DNA from 3 places in the Klebsiella sp. HN106 genome. Region 3 is predicted to be linked to each of the others. Evidence: predicted binding sites of a transcription regulator. Region 3 holds the regulator's gene; each other region holds the start of a gene.
The links. Region 3 encodes Fur, which represses iron uptake genes when iron is present. Its sites were predicted from a motif close to ATAATAATGAGAACNACTATCAA; they were not measured.

Region 1 (4,301 bases), on a different contig from region 3:
GATCGACTTTATCGTTCTCTCCGGCAACAGCAGCAAGCTGTGGCTGTTCCCGATCGTCGGTATCTGCTACGCGATCGTGTACTACGTGGTCTTCCGCGTGCTGATTAAAGCGCTGGATCTGAAAACCCCGGGTCGCGAAGATGCAACCGAAGACAGCAAAGCTGGCGCGACCAGCGAAATGGCTCCGGCACTGATCGCTGCTTTCGGCGGTAAAGAGAACATTACTAACCTTGACGCATGTATCACTCGTCTACGCGTGAGCGTGGCGGATGTGGCGAAAGTTGATCAGGCTGGCCTGAAAAAACTGGGCGCCGCAGGCGTGGTTGTTGCAGGTTCAGGCGTTCAGGCTATTTTCGGTACTAAATCCGATAACCTGAAAACTGAAATGGATGAATACATCCGCAACAGCTAAGTTGTGATATGGGGAGACTAAGGCAGCCAACTGGCTGCCTTTTTTAATGGCCGCAGGCGTTAAAAGCGCGCCCGCGGATTTTGTCACGTTAACCAGAGATCAGAACTGATAGCTGGCGGTAATGCTGAAGTTGCGCGGTTCGCCGTAGACAATTGAGCCATCGATGTTGGTGTCGTAGGTTTTATCGAACAGGTTATTGACGTTACCCTGCAAAGCAAAATTTTTAGTGACCTGGTAGCGAGTGAACAAATCAACCAGTGCGTAGCTGCCCTGTTCCGCACGGAAGGTGCCGTATGGCGTCGCGGTATCTTTATATACCCGGTTCTGCCAGTTAACGCCGCCGCCAACGGTCAGTTCAGGCATTACCGGCAGACGGTAGCTGGTAAACAGTTTGACGCTGGTTCGCGGCAGGTTGGGATTCACCGCATTGCCTTCATTATCTTCAGCGACAAAACGCGTCGCCCCAAAGGTCATCTGCCAGTTATCGGTAATCGCACCGTTGATTTCGAACTCCACCCCTTTGCTCACGGTTCCATCGACGGTTTTATAGGCTGCTTCGCCGTTGCTACCGGGGATTTGCCCGCCGGTCGCCTGGCCGAGATTATCCTGCTCGATGCGGAATATCGCGAGAGTCGTGGTTAATCGGCTGTCCATCCAGTCCGACTTCAGGCCCACTTCATAGTTATTCCCGGTAATCGGTGTCAGATACTTACCCGAGCTATCGCGCTTGTTCTGCGGCTGGAAGACCGAGGTATAGCTGGTGTAGGCCGACCAATTGTCGTTTATGTCGTAAACCAGCCCGGCGTATGGGGTGGTATGATTTTTCTCCATGTTGTAGGTCAGCGTCTCAATGCTCCAGTTGTTATAGCGGACGCCAAGGATCAGATGCAGCGGATCAAGCAGGGAAATACGCGTCGCGGCATACACCGATTTCATGCGCGTGGTATCGTCCTGCGCCAGACTCTGCGGGCCCCAGCTGGTTTCCGGGAACCCAGCGCTATTGAAGCTGTAGAAGCTGCCAATCTCATTGGGGAAGACGTTTGCCCACGAGCTGAAATAGCGGTTATTTTGCTTGCTGTAGCTGCCGCCTATCATCAGATTATGCTGGCGACCGAACAGGTCATAGCCGCCGTCGGTGAACAGATCCACGGCGTCGACTTTACGCTTTCCGCTATTCCAGCCGGTACCGCCTACGTAGTCATAGCCCGGACCGTAGCTGCTATAAGGCCCCTCCAGCATCCCGGTCGCTTTATTGACGTAAGCATCCACGTACATCATTTTGCTGTCGAACTTGACCTCGGAGTGAGTGGCGTTCAGCGTTGCCTGCCAGGTATCGGCAAAGCGTTGTTTCAGCGTAACGAAGACTTTATTGATCTCTTTGTCGTTATAGGCCCAGTCTGGAGCGGTGCTGTGGGCGCGATCGTAACGGTTTGTGCTGCCATCGGTATTCCAGCGCGGCAGACCGCCCCATGTCGGGCTATTGACGTTGATACGCTGATACTCGTAGCCGGCGGATAAACTGGTCGACGTCGCGAGATCCGCATCCACAATCCCCGAGAAGAACGTTTTTTCGCTGTTGTAACGATCGAGCCATGAGTCATTATTTTGATAACCAGCGATAATGCGCGCCCGCACGTTGCCATCTTCGGTTAGCGGGCTTTGCATATCGGCAACGTAGCGCTGCTTGTTCCAGCTGCCGTACTCCGCAGAGACATTTCCCTTGAACTCGCGGCTGGTCGCATGCTTACGGATCATATTGATCGACGCGGCGGGATTACCGGTGCCGGTCAGCAGACCATTCGCGCCGCGGACGACCTCCACCCGTTCGAAAAGGGCCATATCGGAAAGCGCGTCGCCCAGATTCCAGCGGGATTCAAACCAGGTCGGAATGCCATCGACCATATAGTTATCGATCTCAAAACCACGAGAGTAGTAGCTGGTGCGGTCAGAATCTGCCTGGCTGCTGCTGATCCCCATGGTGTGCTCCATCACATCACCCAGCGTTTGCAACTGCTGATCGCGCATCCGTTGTTCGGTGATGATACTGACCGATTGCGGGATATCGCGTTGGGCCATCTCCATTTTTGTCCCTGCGGAGGTGGTTTTGACGCTGTAATCCTGTTCTTGCGTATCCGAAGCGCTATCTGCGGAACCTTCTACAATAATAGTGTCTTCGGAGTGACCGGCAGCCTGGCTAAGGTTTGGGGAGAGCGCCAGCGCTATGCCCATCGCAAGCAGGGATGGAGCGTTACGCCCATCCCGGGAATGAGTGGAGAGAGACATCATAAACCCTTGATCATGAGATAATTGTTATTCGCTACGGCTCTCTGGCCGCGGTCGATCGTAAGCGCACTGCATTCATTTTGAATACAAATGAGAAATATACGCATTAATATTTAAACTGTAAATAAGGGTAAGCATGAAGGTCATAAAGGCGTTATTTCTGCCGTTGCATCGTTTCCAGGTAATAAACGATTAATCCGTCGGCAGCCAGGCGCTTTGTGGCGTAAGAAAAAACGCATTCAGGTTGAAAGAGGGGGAGTAACTCGCTCATACTCTTAGAGGAATTCCGTGCGTCCGCGTTTACCTGCAGGGGCAGGCCAGTGCACGGTATAAAAATGATTAAGGAATCAGTCATGGCAGAAGAAACGATTTTCAGCAAAATCATTCGCCGGGAGATCCCGTCGGATGTGGTTTATCAGGATGAGCTCGTTACCGCTTTTCGCGATATCTCTCCGCAGGCGCCGACCCATATTCTGATCGTTCCCAATATCCTGATTCCCACCGTCAATGATGTGACCGCAGAGCATGAGCTGGCTCTGGGGCGCATGATGACCGTAGCGGCGAAAATCGCCCGCGACGAGGGGCTCGCCGACGATGGCTATCGCCTGATCGTTAACTGCAATCGCCACGGCGGCCAGGAGGTCTATCATATCCATATGCACCTGCTGGGCGGCCGTCCGTTAGGCCCGATGCTGGCTCATAAAGGTTAAACTCCATGCGTGCAGCCCATATCGGCGCATTACTGGCCGTGACATTACTGGCCGGGTGCAGTTCGCATCCGGAAATACCGGTCAGCGATCAGCAAAGTCTGGTGATGGAATCAAACGTACTGGCAGCAGGAATCAGCGCTGAAGTACCAACGGTAACTGCATCCGAGATTCAGGCGACGGCGACCACCAGATTGTTCAATGAACGCCAGGTTCCGGTGACCGTGCATTATCGCTTTTTCTGGTATGACGCCAGGGGACTGGAAATGCATCCGCTGGAGTCTGCACGCAGCATAACGGTTCCTGCGCACTCTTCCGTTACGCTTTATGGCAGCGCCAATATTCTGGGGGCGCACAAGGCCCGACTTTATCTTTATCTGTAAGAGGTAATCGTAATGATTAAACTATGTCGCTATGCATTAGTTACCGCACTGGCGATATTCCTTGCCGGATGCGTGGGTCAACGTCAGGAACCCGCTCCCGTTGAGGAAGCGCAGCCGAAGCCGCAGCAGCCTGTTCAGCCGCAGCCGACTGTGCCGACTATTCCCGTGATACCGACCCAGCCGGGTCCGATTGAACACGGCGAGCAGCCTGCGCAGCCGGCGCCGCGCGTGCGTCATTTTGACTGGCACTCCGCGGTGCAGCCGATGATTGGTCAGATGCTGCAGGCCAGCGGCGTAAATGCGGGCAGCATTTTGCTGGTCGACAGCGTCAACAACCGCACTAACGGCACGTTGAATGCGGGTGAAGCCACCACGGCGCTGCGTAATGCGCTTGAGGGTAACGGAAAATTCACCCTGGTTTCCCAGCAGCAGCTGGGCGTGGCCAAACAGCAGCTTGGCCTGTCGCCACAGGATAGCCTTGGTAGTCGCAGCAAAGCGATGGGCATTGCGCGCACC
Region 2 (4,301 bases), 120 kb from region 3:
TAAATACGCCGGCGTCGACCTCCAGCTTCATGCGCCAGATATCGGTGCTGGTCGCCCTTCCCGCCAGCGGCGCGTCGGAAAGGGAGGCCGGAGCCGGCAGCGCCTGACGCTGCGCCTGCCAGAACTGTTTATCACGCTGCCAGGCGTCGCTGCCGTAGTAGCGCTGGTACTCTTCCACCACCTCGGCAAACGGCGTGAACGGCGAAGCTGGCGTATCTTCGCCGCGCTGCCATGCGCGATAAATCGCGGCGATCTGGCGGGTAATAGCCGGGAAACTGAAGCCATCGACCAGCAAATGATGGTAACGCTGATACCAGTACCAGCACTTATCCCCCACCCGCAGCAGCTGATGGCAGACCAGCGGATTACCGCCGTCCACGCGCAGGTTTTGCCCGAGATCGGCCTGCATCAGCGCCAGCGCGGCAGCGTGCGGGTCGTGCGACGTGCGCAGATCCCGATAGTCCGGCTCGGCAAAATGACGATTTTCATCGACCCACTGCCAGGCTTCGCCGTTATCTTCACAAAAACGCATGCTGAGGGTGTCAGCCTGAGAGAGCCCGGTGACAATCGCCCGCCCGAGCAAGGTCGGGTCGATATCGCCGCGCAGCTCAACATAGTGGGCCACGCTCCAGGCGCCGGGCAGCGTCGAGAGGCGCTCCGCCATCCAGATCCCCGGCTGAGCCGCAACCAGCGGTAAACGTGTGGTCATTGTGAGCTCCTCAGGATGCATAGTGCGCGGGGGTAAGCGTTGACCAGTTCTCCGCCAGCCAGGCGTTGCACGCCTCTAACGACTGCGGCGGGCACTCTACCGTCCAGCCTTCCGGCAGGGCGCAGTGGTGCGGCCACAGGCTGAACTGCTGCTGGTCATTGCGCAGAATGTAAAACTGCCCTTGCGGATTGTCGAAGGGGTTACTGAATTGCATATCAAATTCCTCGTAAATCGCGCTTTGCTACTCTTCACGGCCTAATGGCTGCCACAGCTGGATGAGCCCGGCCGTCAGCCCGCCGCGCCAGCAAAGCGCATCATGTCCGCCGTCAACCTGACGCCAGAAAATCGTCTGCTGTTCCAGATGCGTCAGCAGCGCCTGGTTCGCGCGAAAAATGATCGGCTCGCGAACGCCGGCCTCCAGCCAGATGCGTAGCCCTTGCGGCTGTATTTCGCCGCGGCTGAGCCGCTCAATCAGCAGGCCCGTCTGCGCGCCGCCGCGATGCGGCCACCAGTAGGAGCCAGACTGGCTGAGCACGCAGCCAAATCGCCGGGGCCAGTAGAGCGCGGCGAACATCGCGGCCAGGCCGCCAAAGCTCTGGCCTGCCACCACGGTTCGGTCGGCGCTATCGCTGAAAGGTGCTATCCGGTGAACCATCGGCAGCAGCTCTTCCTGAACCGCCAGCCAGAACGTTTCATTGCAGGGAAGCTCTTCGGCGCGATGCTGGTTATCGATAACGTCAATCAGCAGATAAACCGCCTGCGGTAACCGCTTCTCGCGGGTTAATCCTGCTAGCGGCGCCCATACCGGCATGCTTTCTGCCCAGAACTGACCATCAAGCAAAATCGCCAGCGGGCGCGCTTGCGGCTGCGCATCGCCGGTGGCGTAAATCCATATCCGCCGACGGTTGCCGAGTCGCTGGCTCTGCCATTCAATGCAGACCGGCGGCTGATAAGGTTCATCACGCAGCGCCCAGCCGGGCTGTTCGGGGGCGTCCGGCAGCTCCAGCGCAGAGACCGCGTGGCCGCGCCCGCCCTTCCAGCTTTGCGGATTAAGCGGGTCGGCAATCGCCCGCGGCAGCAGCTTGCGCCAGCCTTCGCGCAGCAACGCGCGGTCCGGGCTGTCGCCGTTAAAAAGCTGAGGGGAAAAGTCGTCGTCCCGCGCGGAAGGAATAAAGCAGTAGCTGCCGCGCCAGGCGGCAGAGAGAGTGGTTTGCCAGCACCAGGCATCGGTACCGGGAATGCGCTGCAGCGTTTGCGGTACGGCGTTTTTATGATGGTCAGTCACGCCGGTAATATAAATCCATACCCGCCGGGTTGGCGAAGAGGCTTCGTTGCCCGCCGGATCGCGCCACCAAAAGGTCACCCGATACGCGTCGTCCACGACCTCAATTTGCGGACCGGAGATATGGCGCCACCAGTCGTCGCATCCTGTCTTATGCATTCCTTTCAACCCTATGTTTATCGTGACATTTATCAACAAACGCATTAATAAACGCAATATTTATTGATAATATTATTGATAACTATTTTCATTTGCAATAGCGTATTAGCGCGCTGTGGGAAGCGCGTCTTTTAAAAAATAAACATGTCAGAGAGAGCTTATGCAGCGCCGGGACTTTCGGGGAAACAATTTAGCCCGAAAGCCGGGTTCTGGTCAGCGACGGAGTGCCTGTGCTCTCTACCGGCAACATTGATACCGCCTCCCCTCCCGACGGGAAGGGGCCTTTGGGGAAGGCGGCGACGAAAAGCAGGATTTACAATGAATAACAGGATCAAATCCCTGGCCTTGCTGGTCAATCTGGGAATCTACGGGGCTGCTTTTCCGCTAAGCGCGGCGGAAACGGTCTCCGATAGCAAAACCGCAACCGCTGATGAAACCATGGTTGTCACCGCCGCCGAGCAGAACCTTCAGGCGCCTGGCGTATCAACCATCACCGCAGATGAAATTCGTAAACGTCCGCCTGCGCGCGACGTATCTGAAATTATCCGTACCATGCCGGGCGTTAACCTGACCGGCAACTCCACCAGCGGCCAGCGCGGCAACAATCGCCAGATTGATATTCGCGGCATGGGCCCGGAAAACACCCTGATCCTGATTGACGGCAAGCCCGTGACCAGCCGCAACTCCGTACGTTTGGGCTGGCGCGGCGAGCGCGATACCCGCGGCGATACCTCATGGGTTCCGCCGGAGCTGATCGAACGTATTGAAGTCATTCGCGGCCCGGCGGCCGCGCGCTACGGCAACGGCGCGGCGGGCGGCGTGGTCAATATCATCACCAAGAAGAGCGACGGCGAATGGCACGGTTCATGGAATACCTACATGAACGCCCCGGAGCATAAAGACGAAGGTTCGACTAAACGCACCAACTTTAGCCTCAGCGGCCCGCTGGGGGGCGATTTCAGCTTCCGCCTGCTGGGCAACCTCGACAAAACCCAGGCCGATGCCTGGGATATCAACGACGGACATCAATCCGAGCGTACCGGCGCCTATGCCAATACCATGCCTGCCGGGCGTGAAGGGGTGAAAAATAAGAATATTAACGGCGTCGTGCGCTGGGATTTCGCGCCGATGCAGTCGCTGGAGTTTGAATCCGGCTACAGCCGTCAGGGCAACCTCTACGCGGGCGATACGCAGAACACCAATACTAACGATCTGGTGAAAGAGAACTACGGGAAAGAGACGAACCGCCTCTATCGCCAGACTTATTCCGTCACCTGGAACGGCGGCTGGGATAACGGCGTGACCACCAGCAACTGGGCCCAGTACGAACGTACCCGTAACTCGCGTAAAGGCGAAGGTCTGGCGGGCGGCACGGAAGGTATCTTCAACAGCAACCAGTTCAGCGATATCGACCTCGCCGACGTGATGCTGCACAGCGAAGTCAACATCCCTCTGGATCTGGTGTTTAACCAGAACCTGACGCTGGGCTCCGAGTGGAATCAGCAGCGGATGAAGGATTTGGCGTCAAATACCCAGACCTTTATGGGCGGCGATATCGACGGCTATGACAGCACCGGCCGTAGCCCATACTCGAAGGCCGAGATCTTCTCCCTGTTTGCCGAAGACAACGTGGAGCTGACCGACACCACCATGCTGACGCCGGCGCTGCGTTTCGATCATCACACGATCGTCGGCAACAACTGGAGCCCGTCGCTTAACTTGTCTCAGGGTCTGTGGGATGACTTCACGTTAAAAATGGGCATCGCCCGCGCCTATAAAGCGCCGAGCCTGTACCAAACCAACCCGAACTATATTCTCTATAGTAAAGGCCAGGGCTGCTATGCCAGCGGCAACGGTACCGGTTGCTACATGATGGGTAACGATGACCTGAAAGCCGAAACCAGCATCAACAAAGAGATTGGCCTTGAGTTTAAACGCGACGGCTGGCTGGCGGGTGTGACATGGTTCCGTAACGACTACCGCGATAAAATCGAAGCGGGCTACGCGCCGATTTCACAGACGACGAACGGTAAAGTGAAAACCGATATCTATCAGTGGGAAAACGTGCCTAAAGCGGTGGTTGAAGGTCTCGAAGGCACCCTGAACGTGCCGGTCAGCGAAACGGTGAACTGGACCAATAACATCACTTAT
Region 3 (4,301 bases):
GCCGATTTGTCCCGGCTGGTGGGCGACCAGCCGCCCCCAGATGGCATAACGTTTGGGCCAGAAATCTTCCCCTTCATCATAAAAGCGCTCGGCGTCGCGGTTTACGACCACGCCCAGCGATACGCAGTCCACGCGGGTGCAGATCCCGCCATCATAGAGCGGTGCCCGGGCGTCTATGGCGACGCAGTGTGACTGCGAGGGATCGCCGATAACGTCAGCCCCGGCGTCGATCATATATTTCAGCAGCACGCCCTGGTTAAAGCGGGTTCCGCGGATGAGAAAGTTATCGGCTGGCCATTCGCCGCGATCGTTCTGTCCCCACGCTTCGCGCAGCCACTCGCGGTTAGACTCAAAGCCGCCGGCGGCGAGGACGCAGGTTTTTGCGGCAATCCTTTCTTCACCCGCCAGCGCGGCGACGAATTCGCCGTTATATAATTCGAGCGCCTGGACCGGGGTGTTGTAGCGGATCTGTACACCCATCTGCTCCGCGCTGCGGTAATAAGCATTTATAAGAGCCTTGCCGCCGCCCATGAAAAAGGCGTTGGTGCGGGCGACGTGCAGTGCGCCGGAGAGCGGCGGCTGAAAGTTAACTCCGTGCTGGCGCATCCAGTCCCGGCACTGTGATGAGGTACGGATCACCAGCCGCGCCAGCGCTTCGTTGGTATTACCCTCGGTGACGCGCAGCAGATCCTGCCAGTACTCTTCTTCCGGATAGCTGTCGACCAGCACATCCTGCGGAGCATCGTGCATACAGCGAAGGTTCCGCGTGTGCTGAGAGTTTCCGCCGCGCCATTCTTTCGGCGCGGCCTCCAGCAGCAGCACGGACGCGCCGGATTCCCGGGCGGTCAAGGCGGCGCATAGCGCAGCGTTGCCGCCGCCAATCACCAGTACATCCACCATTTTTGGCTCCATTACGGTTTGCTTTATTGTTAAATTTGTAATGGAAATGTATGCGCTCAGGGCGGCAGGACGCTATGGCGTATTGCTAAAGAGGGGTTTAGTGTGCGTAAAGGCTGGCGCCAGGCCAGCGGCCAGATTCGACCAGCTGACGCATGACTTTTGCCAGTATGACTCGCGCGGCGAGACCCGATGGGGTCAGTTCATCATCGGAAAGACTGACGAGAAAATTAGGCCGACTGAGTATCGGATTGTTGATGCCGATCACTCTCAGGGGCTCGCCGTCGAGATGAGAAATCGCTGCTCCCGGCTGCAAAGTGGCGCCGAGGCCGTCGCGCACGGCGCGCATCAGCAGGGCCAGACCGTCGATTTCAGCGACCACATCGACATTAAGCGCATGCTCCTGGCACATCGCCTCCAGCCTGCCGCGCAGCCCATGCCCCAGGCTTGGCATAATCAGCGGGACAGCGGAGAGCTGGTCCGGCGAGATGCTATCGTCGGGAAGGGGAGCCAGTACCTTATGGGTGCCAATCAGAAACAGACGCTCTTCAAGAATCGGCCTGGCGCTCCAGCGCACAAGCTTCTCCTTCTGGAACACGATCGCTAAATCGAGCTGACGGGTGTTGATCATGCGTTCAAGGTTGCCGGAGAGACTTTCTACCAGATGCAGGCGGACGTCGGCATAGCTTTCGCGCATCGCGTTGATAAAGGGTACGCCGAGCACAGAGGCGGTGCTGGGGGCCATGCCGACGCTGACGTGGCCAGATAGCCGCGCCTCGCGCGCAGCAAGAACCGCATCATCAGCGTGACGCAGCGCCAGCTGCGCCTGTGAATAGAAGGCGAGGCCAGCGCTGGTGGGCATTACACCGCGAGACGTCCGTTGTAGCAGGCGAATGGCGAGTTCATTTTCCAGGCGCGCCATTTGTTGGCTAAGCGCGGAGACGCCGATATTCAGGTCAAGCGCGGCGCGGCCCATACTGCCGGTTTCAATAATGCGCACAAAATAGCGTAGCTGGCGAAGCTCCATAAGCACTCCGTATAAAGCAGGATGCACCGACAGTAAACGTATTCAGGCGCGAGAGGAAGAGGCGGCAGATGGCGGGCAAAAAAAAGCCAACCCGCAGGCTGGCTTTGGCTGATAAACGATGCGGTGATTATTTCTCTACCGCGTCGTGGGCATGTTCATCTTCGCGGCAGTCGCCTTCTGCACAGTGGCCGTACAGGTACAGACTGTGGTTGGTGAGGCGAATACCGTGTCTGGCGGCAATCTCACGCTGGCGCGCTTCGATGGAATCATCGCTAAACTCGATCACTTTGCCGCAGTCCAGGCAAATCAGATGATCGTGATGGTGCTGCTGCGTCAGTTCAAAAACGGATTTACCGCCTTCGAAATTATGACGGGTGACGATACCGGCGTCGTCAAACTGGTTCAGTACGCGGTAGACGGTGGCCAGGCCAATCTCTTCACCCATATCAATCAGGCGTTTGTATAAGTCTTCCGCACTGACATGATGGTTATCCGGTCCTTGCAGCACTTCCAGGATTTTTAATCTCGGAAGCGTCACTTTCAGGCCAGCTTTCTTTAATGCGGTATTGTTGTCAGTCATGCGGAATCTGTCCTGTTGCTAAACGATCTACTTCCATCAGCGGAAGTAATACAGAGAATCACCCGATGTAATGCGTCTCATTATAGAACTGCCATGGTGAAATGAAAACTGCAAGCATCGGGCCTTGTATGCTGTCAAAAACGAGGCACTCGCTACAAAGTGCTTCACGCGACCCCGTTAAATCAGAGGACATTGTACAGATATGTGATTAAAAGTTAAAAACTTGTAGCTATAACTTTGATTGCTTTTATCTATCAATTCGGCGAAATATGGTGATTACGCCGTTTAGACTCAGGCATTCTTGATTTCTTCGAGGTGCAGCTCCTCGGAAATCTGTTTTACCCATTTTTCGACGCGTTCGTTAGTCAGTTCAGGCTGACGGTCTTCGTCGATAGCCAGACCGACAAAATGATCGTCATCGGCCAGGCCTTTAGAGGCTTCAAAATGGTAGCCAGCGGTCGGCCAATGGCCAACGATAGTTGCGCCGCGCGGTTCGATGATATCGCGAATGGTGCCCAGCGCATCGCAGAAGTATTCAGCATAGTCTTCCTGGTCGCCGCAGCCAAAGAGGGCTACCAGTTTGCCATTAAAATCGATCTCTTCCAGCGTCGGGAAGAAATCGTCCCAATCGCACTGGGCTTCACCGTAGTACCAGGTTGGGATGCCGAGCAGCAGGATATCGTGAGCTTCCAGATCCTCTTTGCTGCTTTTGGCAATGTCGTGAACATCAGCAACATCTTTACCAAGCTGCTTTTGAATCATTTTTGCAATATTTTCGGTGTTGCCGGTGTCGCTGCCAAAAAAGATGCCGATGATTGCCATGAGTAAAATAACCTCTTGAAACTTAATGATGTGGTAGTGGCGTAATGCCCGCAGATAGGGGCAATGATAGCAGAACTGAGAAGGGCGCGGAAACAGCAATCACGCCCAACTGCACACTCTGCTACATGAAAGCTTATTTTTTGAGGGTTTTAGGCTTTATCCTGGCCGCGCAGGGCTGCCAGCTGGGTCATCAGCATCTCTTCGATCAGATCGCTGCGGTTCATGTTACGGGCTTCGGCCAGCTCATTGAGCGCATCGACCGCATCGGCATTGAGCTTAAGCTCCACGCGCTTCAGGCCGCGGCTCTTGTCGCGTTTAAGCTGATTGCGTTTGTTGATGCGCAGCTGTTCATCGCGCGAAAGCGGATTCGTTTTCGGTCTTCCCGGCCGACGCTCAGTTGCGAACAAATCTAATGTCGTACGGTCCGTTTGTTCTTTTGCCATGATTCAGAGTGACTTCGGGGGAAACAAGCTATCGGGCATAGCCGACGCAGACAGCGCGCCATAATACATCAGGCGGCGGGCTGCGCCAACGGCCGCGGACATTAAGCCGCGCGGTCGAGTATATTTTAGGCAGTTACGCGGCGATAGAGGTCAAATAACGGCGAATGGCGCGGATCACAGCCTCCGGTTTTTCAGCATGCACCCAGTGTCCGGCGCCGGCGATAACGTGCGCCCGAGCTTCGGGAAACTGCGCCAGCAGCGCGTCACGACAGGCATCGGTCACGTAAGGGGAGTTGCCGCCGGGGATAAACTGCGCCGGATGCGGCCATGCCGGGACGGTTTGCCAGCCGACGATGTTGTCGTACTGCTCCCACAGCACCGGTACGTTAAAACGCCACTGGCCATCCACAAAGGATTTCAGCAGAAACTGAACCACGCCCTCTTCATTAAGGTGTTGACGCATGACCGTCGTTGCCTGCTGACGCGTAGCGGCGCCCGCATCGGTAACGGCGTTGATGGCAGCAAAAATTTC

Region 1: the regulator Fur is predicted to act here: its motif matches at 2,780-2,802, upstream of fhuE (ferric-rhodotorulic acid/ferric-coprogen receptor FhuE).
Region 2: the regulator Fur is predicted to act here: its motif matches at 2,220-2,242, upstream of fes (enterochelin esterase).

The regions. Positions count from the first base shown of each region.
Region 1 covers NZ_JBLURD010000009.1:27,037-31,337, reverse strand. Annotated here, with positions in the region: gene ptsG (PTS glucose transporter subunit IIBC) at 1-412, shown strand, start outside; gene fhuE (ferric-rhodotorulic acid/ferric-coprogen receptor FhuE) at 512-2,695, opposite strand; gene hinT (purine nucleoside phosphoramidase) at 3,049-3,405, shown strand; gene ACSIPU_RS19670 (YcfL family protein) at 3,411-3,785, shown strand; gene lpoB (penicillin-binding protein activator LpoB) at 3,798-4,301, shown strand, end outside.
Region 2 covers NZ_JBLURD010000002.1:500,889-505,189, forward strand. Annotated here, with positions in the region: gene entF (enterobactin non-ribosomal peptide synthetase EntF) at 1-709, opposite strand, end outside; gene ACSIPU_RS09015 (MbtH family protein) at 720-923, opposite strand; gene fes (enterochelin esterase) at 951-2,150, opposite strand; gene ACSIPU_RS09025 (TonB-dependent siderophore receptor) at 2,469-4,301, shown strand, end outside.
Region 3 covers NZ_JBLURD010000002.1:384,237-388,537, reverse strand. Annotated here, with positions in the region: gene tcuA (FAD-dependent tricarballylate dehydrogenase TcuA) at 1-900, opposite strand, end outside; gene tcuR (tricarballylate utilization LysR family transcriptional regulator TcuR) at 998-1,924, opposite strand; gene fur (ferric iron uptake transcriptional regulator) at 2,052-2,504, opposite strand; gene fldA (flavodoxin FldA) at 2,796-3,326, opposite strand; gene ybfE (LexA regulated protein) at 3,476-3,769, opposite strand; gene ybfF (esterase) at 3,903-4,301, opposite strand, start outside.